2 regions of the Mesorhizobium sp. BR1-1-3 genome follow, and region 2 is predicted to be linked to the other one. Evidence: riboswitches for the same ligand, from Rfam matches in the RefSeq annotation. Region 2 holds a riboswitch; the other holds the start of a gene.

Region 1 (5,053 bases), on a different contig from region 2:
CTCGCCGCCGGCGATGTCTTTCACGGCGCCTTCGCCGTCGGGCTGGCGGAAGCCATGCCGGTCGAGCAGGCTTTGCGGTTTGCCAGTGCGGCCGCGGCGCTCAAATGCCTGCGCTTCGGCGGCAGGCTTGGCGCGCCGAACCGAGCCGAGACGCTGGCCATGGTTGCGCAGACCTGGCCTGCCTGAGACAGACCTAGCCCTTCGCGGGGTGCTCGACCGCCTGACGGCCGAAATCGGGAACGTCGATGTCCTGGCCGGCTTCGATGATCGAGCGGCGCACGGCGCGGGTGCGGGTGAACAGGTCGAAGAGTTTTTCGCCGTCGCCCCAGCGGATTGCGCGCTGCAGCGACGCCAGATCTTCCGAGAACCGCGCCAGCATTTCGAGGATGGCGTCCTTGTTGTGCAGACAGACATCCCGCCACATGGTCGGATCGGAGGCGGCAAGGCGGGTGAAGTCGCGGAAGCCGGAAGCCGAATATTTGATCACTTCGGATTTGGTCACCGACTGCAGATCATCGGCGGTGCCGACGATGTTGTAGGCGATGATGTGCGGCAGATGCGAGACGATGGCCAGCGTCATATCGTGATGCTGGGGATCCATCGTGTCGATGTTGGCGCCGCAGCGCCGCCAGAACTCCGACAGCCTCTCCAACGCGTCCGGGTCGGTGTCGGGCAGCGGCGTGAAGATGCACCAGCGATTGTCGAACAGGTCGGCGAAACCGGCGTCGGGGCCGGATTTTTCTGTGCCCGCCAGCGGGTGGCCGGGAATGAAATGGACACCTTCAGGCACATAAGGCTGCATTTGCGCAATGACAGACGCCTTGGTCGAGCCGACATCGGTGAGGATCGCGCCCGGCTTCAGCGCCGGCGCGATTTCCTCGGCAACCGCGCCGGACGATCCAACCGGCACCGAAATGATGACCAGGTCGGCATCGCGGACAGCTTCTCTCGCATCGGTGCTATAGCTATCGCCCAGCCCAAGCTCCTCGGCCCGTGCCAGCGTCGCCGCACTGCGGGTCGAGATGGATACGTGGCGGGCGAGGCCCTCGCGGCGGATGACGCGGGCCAGCGACGAGCCGATCAGGCCGATGCCGACCAGAGCGATCTTTTCAAACATCGGTGATGTCATGGTTTCTAGCTTTTCAGGAATGTCGTGAGAGCGGCGACAACGCCGCGATTGGCCTCTTCGGTACCGACGGTCATGCGCAGCGCGTTGGGAAAGCCATAGCCCGAAACGCGCCGCAATATATAGCCGCGCGCCGTCAGATAGTCGTCCGCCGCCGCTGCCGAATGTTTCTGGTCCTCGGGAAAATGAATGAGGATGAAATTGCCGACGCTGGGCGTCACCCGCAACCCAAGCTTTGTGAATTCCGCACTCAGCCAGGCCAGCCAGGTCTCGTTGTGCGCCACGCTGCGCTCGACATGGGCGCGATCGCGAATGGCGGCGATGCCGGCCTCGATCGCCGTCGCATTGACGTTGAAGGGGCCGCGCACGCGGTTGATGGCGTCGACGATGTGCATCGGCGCATACATCCAGCCGATCCGCGCGCCGCCGAGGCCGATCTTGGAGAAGGTCCGGGTCATCACCACGTTCTCTGCGCTGCCGACCAGTTCGATGCCGGCCTCATAGTCGTTGCGGCGAACATATTCGGCATAGGCCGCGTCGAGCACCAGAAGCACGTGCCTGGGCAGACCGGCATGCAGCCGGCGCACCTCCTGGAACGGCACATAGGTGCCGGTCGGATTGTTGGGATTGGCGAGGAACACGATCTTGGTACGCGGCGTGACGGCGGCCAGGATGGCGTCGATATCGGCGCGCTCGTCTGTTTCCTTGATCGTCACCGGAACGGCGCCCGCCGACTGGATGTAGATCTTGTAGACCATGAAGGCGTGTTCGGTGATGACGGCCTCGTCGCCGGGCGCCAGATAGGTCTGCGCCAGCAGGCCGAGGATCTCGTCGGAGCCGTTGGAGCAGATGATGTTCTGCGGGTTGAGGCCATGCACCTCGGCGATCGCTTCGCGCAGCCGCCTGGCGGTGCCATCTGGATAGACGTCAAGCTTTCCGGCAATCTCGCGCGCGGCTTCGATCGCCTTCGGTGAGGGCCCGAGCGGGTTCTCGTTGGAGGACAGCTTGTGGACCTTGGCGACGCCGGCAGGCGCCGTGCTCTTGCCCGGCACATAGGCGTCTATGTCCATGATGCCCGCGCGCGGGGTTGGACGTGCCTGGTCCGGTGTCTGGCTCATGTCGCAAAATCCGTCGAGAACGCTTCCTGAGGGAAGCCGCAGCGGAAATACAAGCCGTGGCCTGCAATGTCGAGAGGCGACAGCCTCCCGCCCAAGGCAGGCCGTTGACGCCGGCGCGCCACAGCCCTAGAAGGGGAGCGAACTTCCGTGGTGATTTGGCCGGTCGGCTTGCAGCCACGTTAAACAACTTGCTAAAGGGCCGTTTGCATCCTGTAACCGGCTTTGCGACCGCAATGCCGGTTTTTTGTTGTCCGCGCCGGCCGGACACCCGTATCGGCATCGACTTTCGACGAGTGCGATGCGTGGGCTCAAAGTGTGAGATGGATGTCATGGCCGTTCTGCGTGCCCGCAAAACCAACAACGAGATCGACCAACCGTCGAGCCCGGTTTTGCGTTTTGGATCCGACAAGCCGCTCAAGCTGGACGCCGGCACGCTGCTGTCACCGTTCCAGATCGCCTACCAGACCTATGGCACGCTGAACGATGCCCGCTCCAACGCCATCCTCGTCTGCCATGCGCTGACCGGAGACCAGCACGTCGCCAGCACCAATCCGGTGACCGGCAAGCCTGGCTGGTGGGAAGTGCTGATCGGCCCCGGCAAGATCATCGACACCAATCGTTTCTTCGTCATCTGCTCCAACGTCATCGGCGGTTGCCTTGGCTCCACCGGCCCGGCTTCGACCAATCCGGCCACCGGCAAGCCGTATGGGCTCGACCTGCCGATCATCACCATCCGCGACATGGTGCGGGCGCAACAGATGCTGATCGACCATTTCGGCATCGAGAAACTGTTTTGCGTGCTCGGCGGCTCGATGGGCGGCATGCAGGTGCTGGAATGGGCGTCGAGCTATCCGGAGCGCGTCTTCTCGGCGCTGCCGATCGCCACCGGCGCGCGCCATTCCTCGCAGAACATCGCCTTTCATGAGGTTGGCCGGCAGGCTGTTATGGCCGATCCGGACTGGCATGGCGGCAAATATTTCGAGCACGGCAAACGCCCGGAAAAGGGCCTGGCGGTAGCGCGCATGGCCGCCCACATCACTTACCTGTCGGAAGCCGCCCTGCACCGCAAGTTCGGCCGCAATCTGCAGGATCGCGAAGCGCTGACCTTCGGCTTCGACGCCGACTTCCAGATCGAAAGCTATCTTCGGCACCAGGGCATGACCTTCGTCGATCGCTTCGACGCCAATTCCTACCTCTACATGACGCGGTCGATGGACTATTTCGACCTCGCCGCAGACCATGGCGGCCGGTTGGCCGATGCCTTCGCCGGCACGAAAACCCGCTTCTGCTTGGTGTCGTTCACCTCGGATTGGCTGTTCCCGACCGAGGAGAGCCGCTCGATCGTGCATGCGCTCAACGCCGCCGGCGCATCGGTATCCTTCGTCGAGATCGAGACCGACCGTGGCCACGACGCATTCCTGCTCGACGAGCCGGAACTGTTTGCCGCCATTAACGGCTTCATCGGCTCGGCCGCCCGGGCGAGAGGGCTCAGCGCATGACCCGGAAAAATTGCAGGCTTTTCGGATCGGGATCATGCGCCAGGCGGGAGGCGAAGCCATGAGCGTCAACCGCGACCAGCGCGTCGACCTCGAAGTCGTCGCCAACCTCATCCCGCCACAGTCGCGCGTGCTCGATGTCGGCTCGGGCGACGGCTCGCTGCTCGAGCTGCTGCAGGACACCAAGCAGGTCGACGGCCGCGGACTCGAGCTGTCGCAGCGCGGCGTCAACGAATGTGTGGCGCGCGGCCTCTCGGTCATCCAGGGCGATGCCGACAAGGATCTCGAATTCTATCCCGACAAGGGCTTTGACTTCGTCGTCCTGTCGCAGACGCTGCAGGCCACCCGCAATCCCAAGCTGGTGCTGGACGAACTGCTCAGGATCGGCAACCGCGCCATCGTCTCCTTCCCCAATTTCGGCCATTGGCGTGTGCGCCTGTCGCTGTTCCTCAACGGCCGCATGCCGGTGACCAAGGACCTGCCCTATTCCTGGTACGACACGCCCAACATCCACTTCTGCACCATCCGCGATTTCGTCAATCTGTGCGACGAACTCGGCGCGACAGTCGAGAAGGCAACCGCCCTCGACGCCGCCGGCCAGAAGATCGGCCTGTCGATGCCGTGGTGGTTCTGGAACTTCTTCGGCCAGCAGGCAGTGTTCTTGCTGAAACGGTAATTTCCTCACCGATCAAAGACCCGACTCGCCAAGCAACAGTGTGTTTGGCGCCGAGCAAAGTCGCCCTGTATGACGATCGCGAACCAGTGTAAATGGCGTCGACTGTTTGACAGCGGGCTAGTGCGGCTATAGCCACACTGACGGCTCGGGGGGGCAAAAAATGGTCGAAGAACGCGCAACTTATTCACTCGTCGTCGAAATGGAGAATGCAAAATCGATCGACTGGGGCGAGATCGGCGTTGGGATGAAGGCCTTGGCTCGGGAAATCTCATCGGTTTCAGCAACCGGTTCAGCGCGACCAAGGATCGTCATCTCTCACGGCGGAGCAGAGTCGGACAAAGAGGCGTTGCGTCGTGAGATTTCGAATGAGGCCCCGCAGCTCGGTCAGGTTGCCGAACTCGTCTTCACAGCTTTCCCTGGCGGCCGATATTACGACCTGAAGAACAACGGTATGCTGGCATCGGACGGAGATATCGTCATCTTTCTGGATTCCGACGTGGTCGCGGAACCAGGATGGCTATCAGGACTGCTTGAACCCTTTGAAAACTCTGAAGTTATCTGCGCAAACGGATATACATACCTTTCATACGACGACTTCTTTTCAAGAACCTTTGCGTTGATCTGGTTTTTCCCTATG
Region 2 (5,053 bases):
TGTTGAAACCGGCCGTCTTGCGGACCGGTTTTCCTGGAGTGACCGGATCTCGATGCAACTCACTCTCATATCCGCCACGCTTTCAACCGTCCTCATCCTCTCGAATCTCGCCAGCATCGTGCTCGCCGCGTCGCGTCTGAGACGGCGTCGCACCATTGCGCCGCCGGCCGGCAAGCCGCGGCCGGTGTCGATCGTCGTGCCGTCGCGCGGCGTCGAGCCGTTCACGCAGGAGACGCTGGAGCGCGCCTTCTCGCTCGACTGGCCGCGCTATGAGCTGATTTTCTGCGTCGCCCATGCCGACGATCCGGTGGTCAAATTGATAAACAGGACGATCGTCCGGTTTCCGAAAGTGCCGGCCCGGCTGCTTGTCGGCGACGACCGCATCAGCGCCAATCCGAAACTCAACAATTGCGTCAAGGGCTGGGAAGCGGCGCGGCACGACTGGGTCGTCCTGGCCGATTCCAACGTGCTGATGCCGAGGGACTACATCCAGCACCTGATGGCTGCCTGGCGGCCCGGCACCGGCCTTGTCTGCTCGACGCCGATCGGTTCGCGGCCGGCCGGCTTCTGGGCCGAGGTCGAATGCGCTTTCCTCAACACGCTGCAGGCGCGCTGGCAATATGCCGGCGAGGCGCTCGGCCTCGGCTTTGCCCAGGGCAAGAGCATGCTCTGGAACAAGCCGATGCTCGATGCCAATGGCGGCATCCGCGCGCTGGCCGCCGAGATCGCCGAGGATGCCGCTGCGACCAAGCTGGTGAACAGTCTCGGCCTGCGCGTCAATCTCGTCGCCGCCCCCTTCGAGCAGCCGCTTGGCCGGCGCTCGTTTGACGAGATCTGGTCGCGTCAGGCCCGTTGGGCGCGCCTGCGCCGCGTCACTTTCCCGCTGTTCTTCGCACCCGAAATCCTGACCGGCGCCGTGGTGCCGCTGGTGCTTGCGCTGATTGCAGCGGCAAGCGCCGGCTTCAGCCTCTGGGCAACCGCCCTTGCCGTGCTGGCGGCCTTCTATCTTCCGGAGTGCGCCCTGGCCTGGTCCAAGGGCTGGTACCTGTCGCCACGCATGGTCGCCGCGATCATGGCGCGCGACCTGATCCTGCCGGCGATGTGGGGGCGCGGTTGGCTCGGCGGCGCCGTCGACTGGCGCGGCAATGCGATGACCATCGGCACCAAGACGGCCGAGCTGGAAGAGACGCCGTCCGGCGCCTGAAGGCCTCCTACCTGGCCTTCAGCGCCTGCGCGATGTCCTCGAGCAGATCGTCGGCATCCTCCAGGCCAACCGACAGCCTGAGCGTGCCCGGCCCGATGCCGAGCTCGGCGCGCGCCTCGTCGCTGAGATTTTTGTGCGTCGTCGTCGCCGGGTGGGTGATCAGGCTCTTGGCGTCACCGAGATTGTTGGAGATCAGGACGATGTCGAGCGCGTTCTGCAAGGCGAAGGCCGCCTGCTTGCCGCCCTTGACGTCCAGGCAGATCAGCGTCGAGCCGCCCGACATCTGCTTCTTGACGATGTCGGCCTGCGGATGGTCGGCGCGGCCGGGATAGATGACGCGCGCGATTTCCGGCCGTTCGGCCAGAAAATCCGCGATCCGGCCGGCACTTTCCGTCTGCTGGCGTACGCGCAGCGGCAGCGTTTCCAGGCCCTTCAGCAGCGTCCAGGCGTTGAAAGGCGAAAGGCTTGGGCCGGTATGGCGGAAATAGTCGTGCAGGTTCTCGTCGATCCACTTCTTGTCCGACAGGATGACGCCGCCGAGACAGCGCCCCTGGCCGTCTATGTGCTTGGTCGCCGAATAGACGACGATATGGGCGCCGAGCTGCAAGGGCTTCTGCTGCAGGGGCGTGGCGAAGACATTGTCGACGATCAGCCTGGCGCCGATCGAATTGGCAAGCGAAGCGACAGCGGCGATATCGACCACTTCCAGCGTCGGATTGGTCGGGCTTTCCAGGAAGAACAGCTTGGTGTTCGGCTTGACCGCCTTTTCCCAGTTGGCGATGTCGGTGCCGTCGACCAGCGTCGCCTCGATGCCGTATCTCGGCGCCAGCGTCTCGACCACCCAGCGGCAGGAGCCGAACAGCGCGCGTGCCGCCACGATATGGTCGCCGGCCTTGGCGCTGCACAGAAGGGCGGCCGTTACCGCCGCCATGCCGGACGCGGTGGCGCGCGCGTCTTCCGCACCTTCCAGCGCGCACATGCGCTTCTCGAACATGTCGACGGTCGGATTGGCGTAGCGCGAATAGATGAAACCCGGCTCTTCGCCCTTGAAACGGGCTTCGGCGGCTTGCGCCGTTTCGTAGACATAGCCTTGGGTGAGATAGATCGCTTCTGACGTTTCGCCGAAACCGGAACGCAGCGTTCCGCTGTGCACGAGTGCCGTCTGAGGCTTCCAGTTGCGCTTCTTGGTGCTCATCGCTTTTCTTCCAGACACAAAAAAACCGGCCGCGAAAGTCGCAACCGGTCCATACGGCCTTGCGGCCCGACGGTCCTTTAGCGACTTGTTTAACGTGGCTGCAAGCCGACCGGCCAAATCACCACGGGATAACGACCCTTTAGACCCGCACCGCGCTTGCGTCAATTGCCGGCTTCATTAAGAGGTTTGTACCAAGCAGGAGTGGAGCCTTGCGGCAGACAGGCATTCTTCCCGACCAGGACATATCGGCGCTGCTCCAGTCCGGCGCGCTGAAGTCGGCGCGTGCGCTCGACACCGACCAGATCCAGCCGGCCAGCCTCGATCTCAGGCTCGGCGACAAGGCCTGGCGGGTGCGCGCCTCCTTCCTGCCCGGCCCCAATCACAAGGTCTCGGAAAAGCTCGACCGGCTGCAGCTGCACGAGATCAATCTGGCCGAGGGCGCGGTGCTGGAGACCGGCTGCGTCTACATCGTGCCCCTGCTTGAAAGCCTGGCGCTGCCGGCGGACATTTCAGCCTCGGCCAATCCGAAGAGTTCGACCGGGCGGCTCGACATCTTCACCCGCGTCATGACCGATCGCGGCCACGAGTTCGACAAGATCGCGGCCGGCTATCATGGCCCGCTCTTTCTGGAAGTCAGCCCGCGCACCTTCCCGATCGTCGTCCGCACCGGGTCGCGCCTGTCGCAGATCCGTTTCCGCATCGGCAATGCGCTGCTCTCGGAAGCCGAGTTGCACGACCTGCATCGCACGCAGATGCTGGTCGCCACCGAGCCGCCGAACATTTCCGGCGGCGGCATCGCGCTGTCGATCGACCTCAACGGCGATCAAAGCGGCTTGGTCGGCTATCGCGGCAAGCATCACACCGGCCTCGTCGATGTCGACAAGCGCGCGGCCCAGGAAGTCGTCGACTTCTGGGAACCGATCCACAAGAGCGGCGCCGGCGAACTGGTGCTCGACCCCGATGAATTCTACATCCTCGTCAGCCAGGAGGCGGTGCATGTGCCGCCGCTCTACGCCGCCGAGATGACGCCCTTCGATCCGCTGGTCGGCGAATTCCGCGTCCATTATGCCGGCTTCTTCGATCCGGGCTTCGGCCATTCCGCATCCGGCGGCACCGGCAGCCGGGCGGTGCTGGAAGTGCGCAGCCATGAAGTGCCGTTCATCCTCGACCACGGCCAGATCGTCGGCCGGCTGGTCTACGAGCATATGCTGAAGCGGCCGCAGGCACTCTACGGTACCGATCTCGGCTCCAACTACCAGGCGCAGGGCCTGAAGCTGTCCAAGCATTTCCGCGCCGCGCGCTGACCCTCATTGCCCCAAGGCAAAATACTTGCCTGTACCGGCTCGCCATGCTTGGCTGCCTTGCCGCCCGTCAAGCTGGCGGCGTTCAAGGGGAACCAAGAAAATGCGATTTTCGAAATGGGTCATATCGGCGGCGGGCGCTGCCATGCTGGCAACACTGGCCGGCTCTCTGTCGGTGCAGGCAGCCGAAAAAATCAAGATCGGCACCGAGGGCGCCTATCCGCCGTTCAACACCATTACCGCCGACGGCAAGGTCGAAGGCTTCGACATCGACATCGCCAATGCGCTGTGCGCGCAGATGAAGGTCGAATGCGAGATCGTTACCCAGGACTGGGACGGCATCATTCCCGCTTTGCAGGCCAAGAAATTCGACGCCATCATCGCCTCGATGAGCATCACCGAAGAGCGCAAGAAGCAGGTCGCCTTCACCAACAAATATTATACGACACCGCTGGCTCTGGTGGCGCCGAAGGACACCGATCTCACCTCGACCGAACCGGCGGCCCTTGCCGGCAAGACGGTCGGTGCCCAGGCTTCGACCACGCAGGCCGACTATGCCCAGAATGAATATGGCAAGGCGGGCGCGGAGGCCAAACTCTATCCCACCCAGGAAGAGGCGATCACCGACCTGACCAACGGTCGTCTTGACGCCGTGATCTCGGACAAGTTCGTGCTGATGGATTGGCTGAAGAAGGCAAGCGACGGCTGCTGCAAGCTGGTCGGCGACGTCAAGGGCACCGAGACCCAGGCCGGCATCGCCGTGCGCCTGGACGACACGGCCCTGCGCGACAAGCTCAACGCGGCCATCGACGCGATCGTTGCCGACGGCACCTACAAGAAGATCCAGGCCAAGTATTTCGACTTCGATATTTATTGAGGCAGAGGCGCCTTTTCCTTCTCCCCTTGTGGGAGAAGGTGTCGCCGGAGGCGACGGATGAGGGGTGTTCCAGGGAACGCCAACGTCTCACTCCGCTGGAACACCCCTCATCCGTCTCGGCGCTAACGCGCCGATCCACCTCCCACTTGGGGAGAAGGAAAAGGCGCGCTCTCAAAGCGCCTTCACAGCCACCTTCACCGGCTGCTCGATCTCGAGCGGGTTGCGCAGCGGCAGGCCGAAATCCCCGGCCTCGATCTCGAAGACATCGCCGGCCTCGGTCGTGATGCCGTCGGCGAAGGACAGCGTCGCCGTGCCGAACATGTGCACATGCACGTCACCCGGCTGGCGGAAGGCCGCGTATTTGAAATGATGATGTTCGAGATTGGCGATGGTGTGCGACATGTTCGCTTCGCCGGACAGGAACGGCTTTTCCCACAGCACCTCGCTGTCGCGCACGATGCGCGAGGTGCCGCGGA

What was found. A riboswitch is a leader RNA that binds a small molecule or an ion and turns the genes downstream of it on or off. The one in region 2 is predicted to bind S-adenosylmethionine.
Region 1: another riboswitch for S-adenosylmethionine. It lies ahead of metX (homoserine O-acetyltransferase MetX); the one in region 2 lies ahead of LB559_RS09585 (O-succinylhomoserine sulfhydrylase).

What each region holds. Positions count from the first base shown of each region.
Region 1 is NZ_JAIUIC010000006.1:122,898-127,950, forward strand. It holds gene LB559_RS15415 (sugar kinase) at 1-186, shown strand, start outside; gene LB559_RS15420 (prephenate/arogenate dehydrogenase family protein) at 194-1,129, opposite strand; gene hisC (histidinol-phosphate transaminase) at 1,135-2,244, opposite strand; SAM riboswitch at 2,382-2,459, shown strand; gene metX (homoserine O-acetyltransferase MetX) at 2,574-3,743, shown strand; gene metW (methionine biosynthesis protein MetW) at 3,802-4,416, shown strand; gene LB559_RS15440 (glycosyltransferase family 2 protein) at 4,577-5,053, shown strand, end outside.
Region 2 is NZ_JAIUIC010000003.1:473,650-478,702, forward strand. It holds gene LB559_RS09580 (ceramide glucosyltransferase) at 53-1,204, shown strand; gene LB559_RS09585 (O-succinylhomoserine sulfhydrylase) at 1,212-2,399, opposite strand; SAM riboswitch at 2,457-2,534, opposite strand; gene LB559_RS09590 (2'-deoxycytidine 5'-triphosphate deaminase) at 2,609-3,703, shown strand; gene LB559_RS09595 (ABC transporter substrate-binding protein) at 3,804-4,577, shown strand; gene araD1 (AraD1 family protein) at 4,749-5,053, opposite strand, start outside.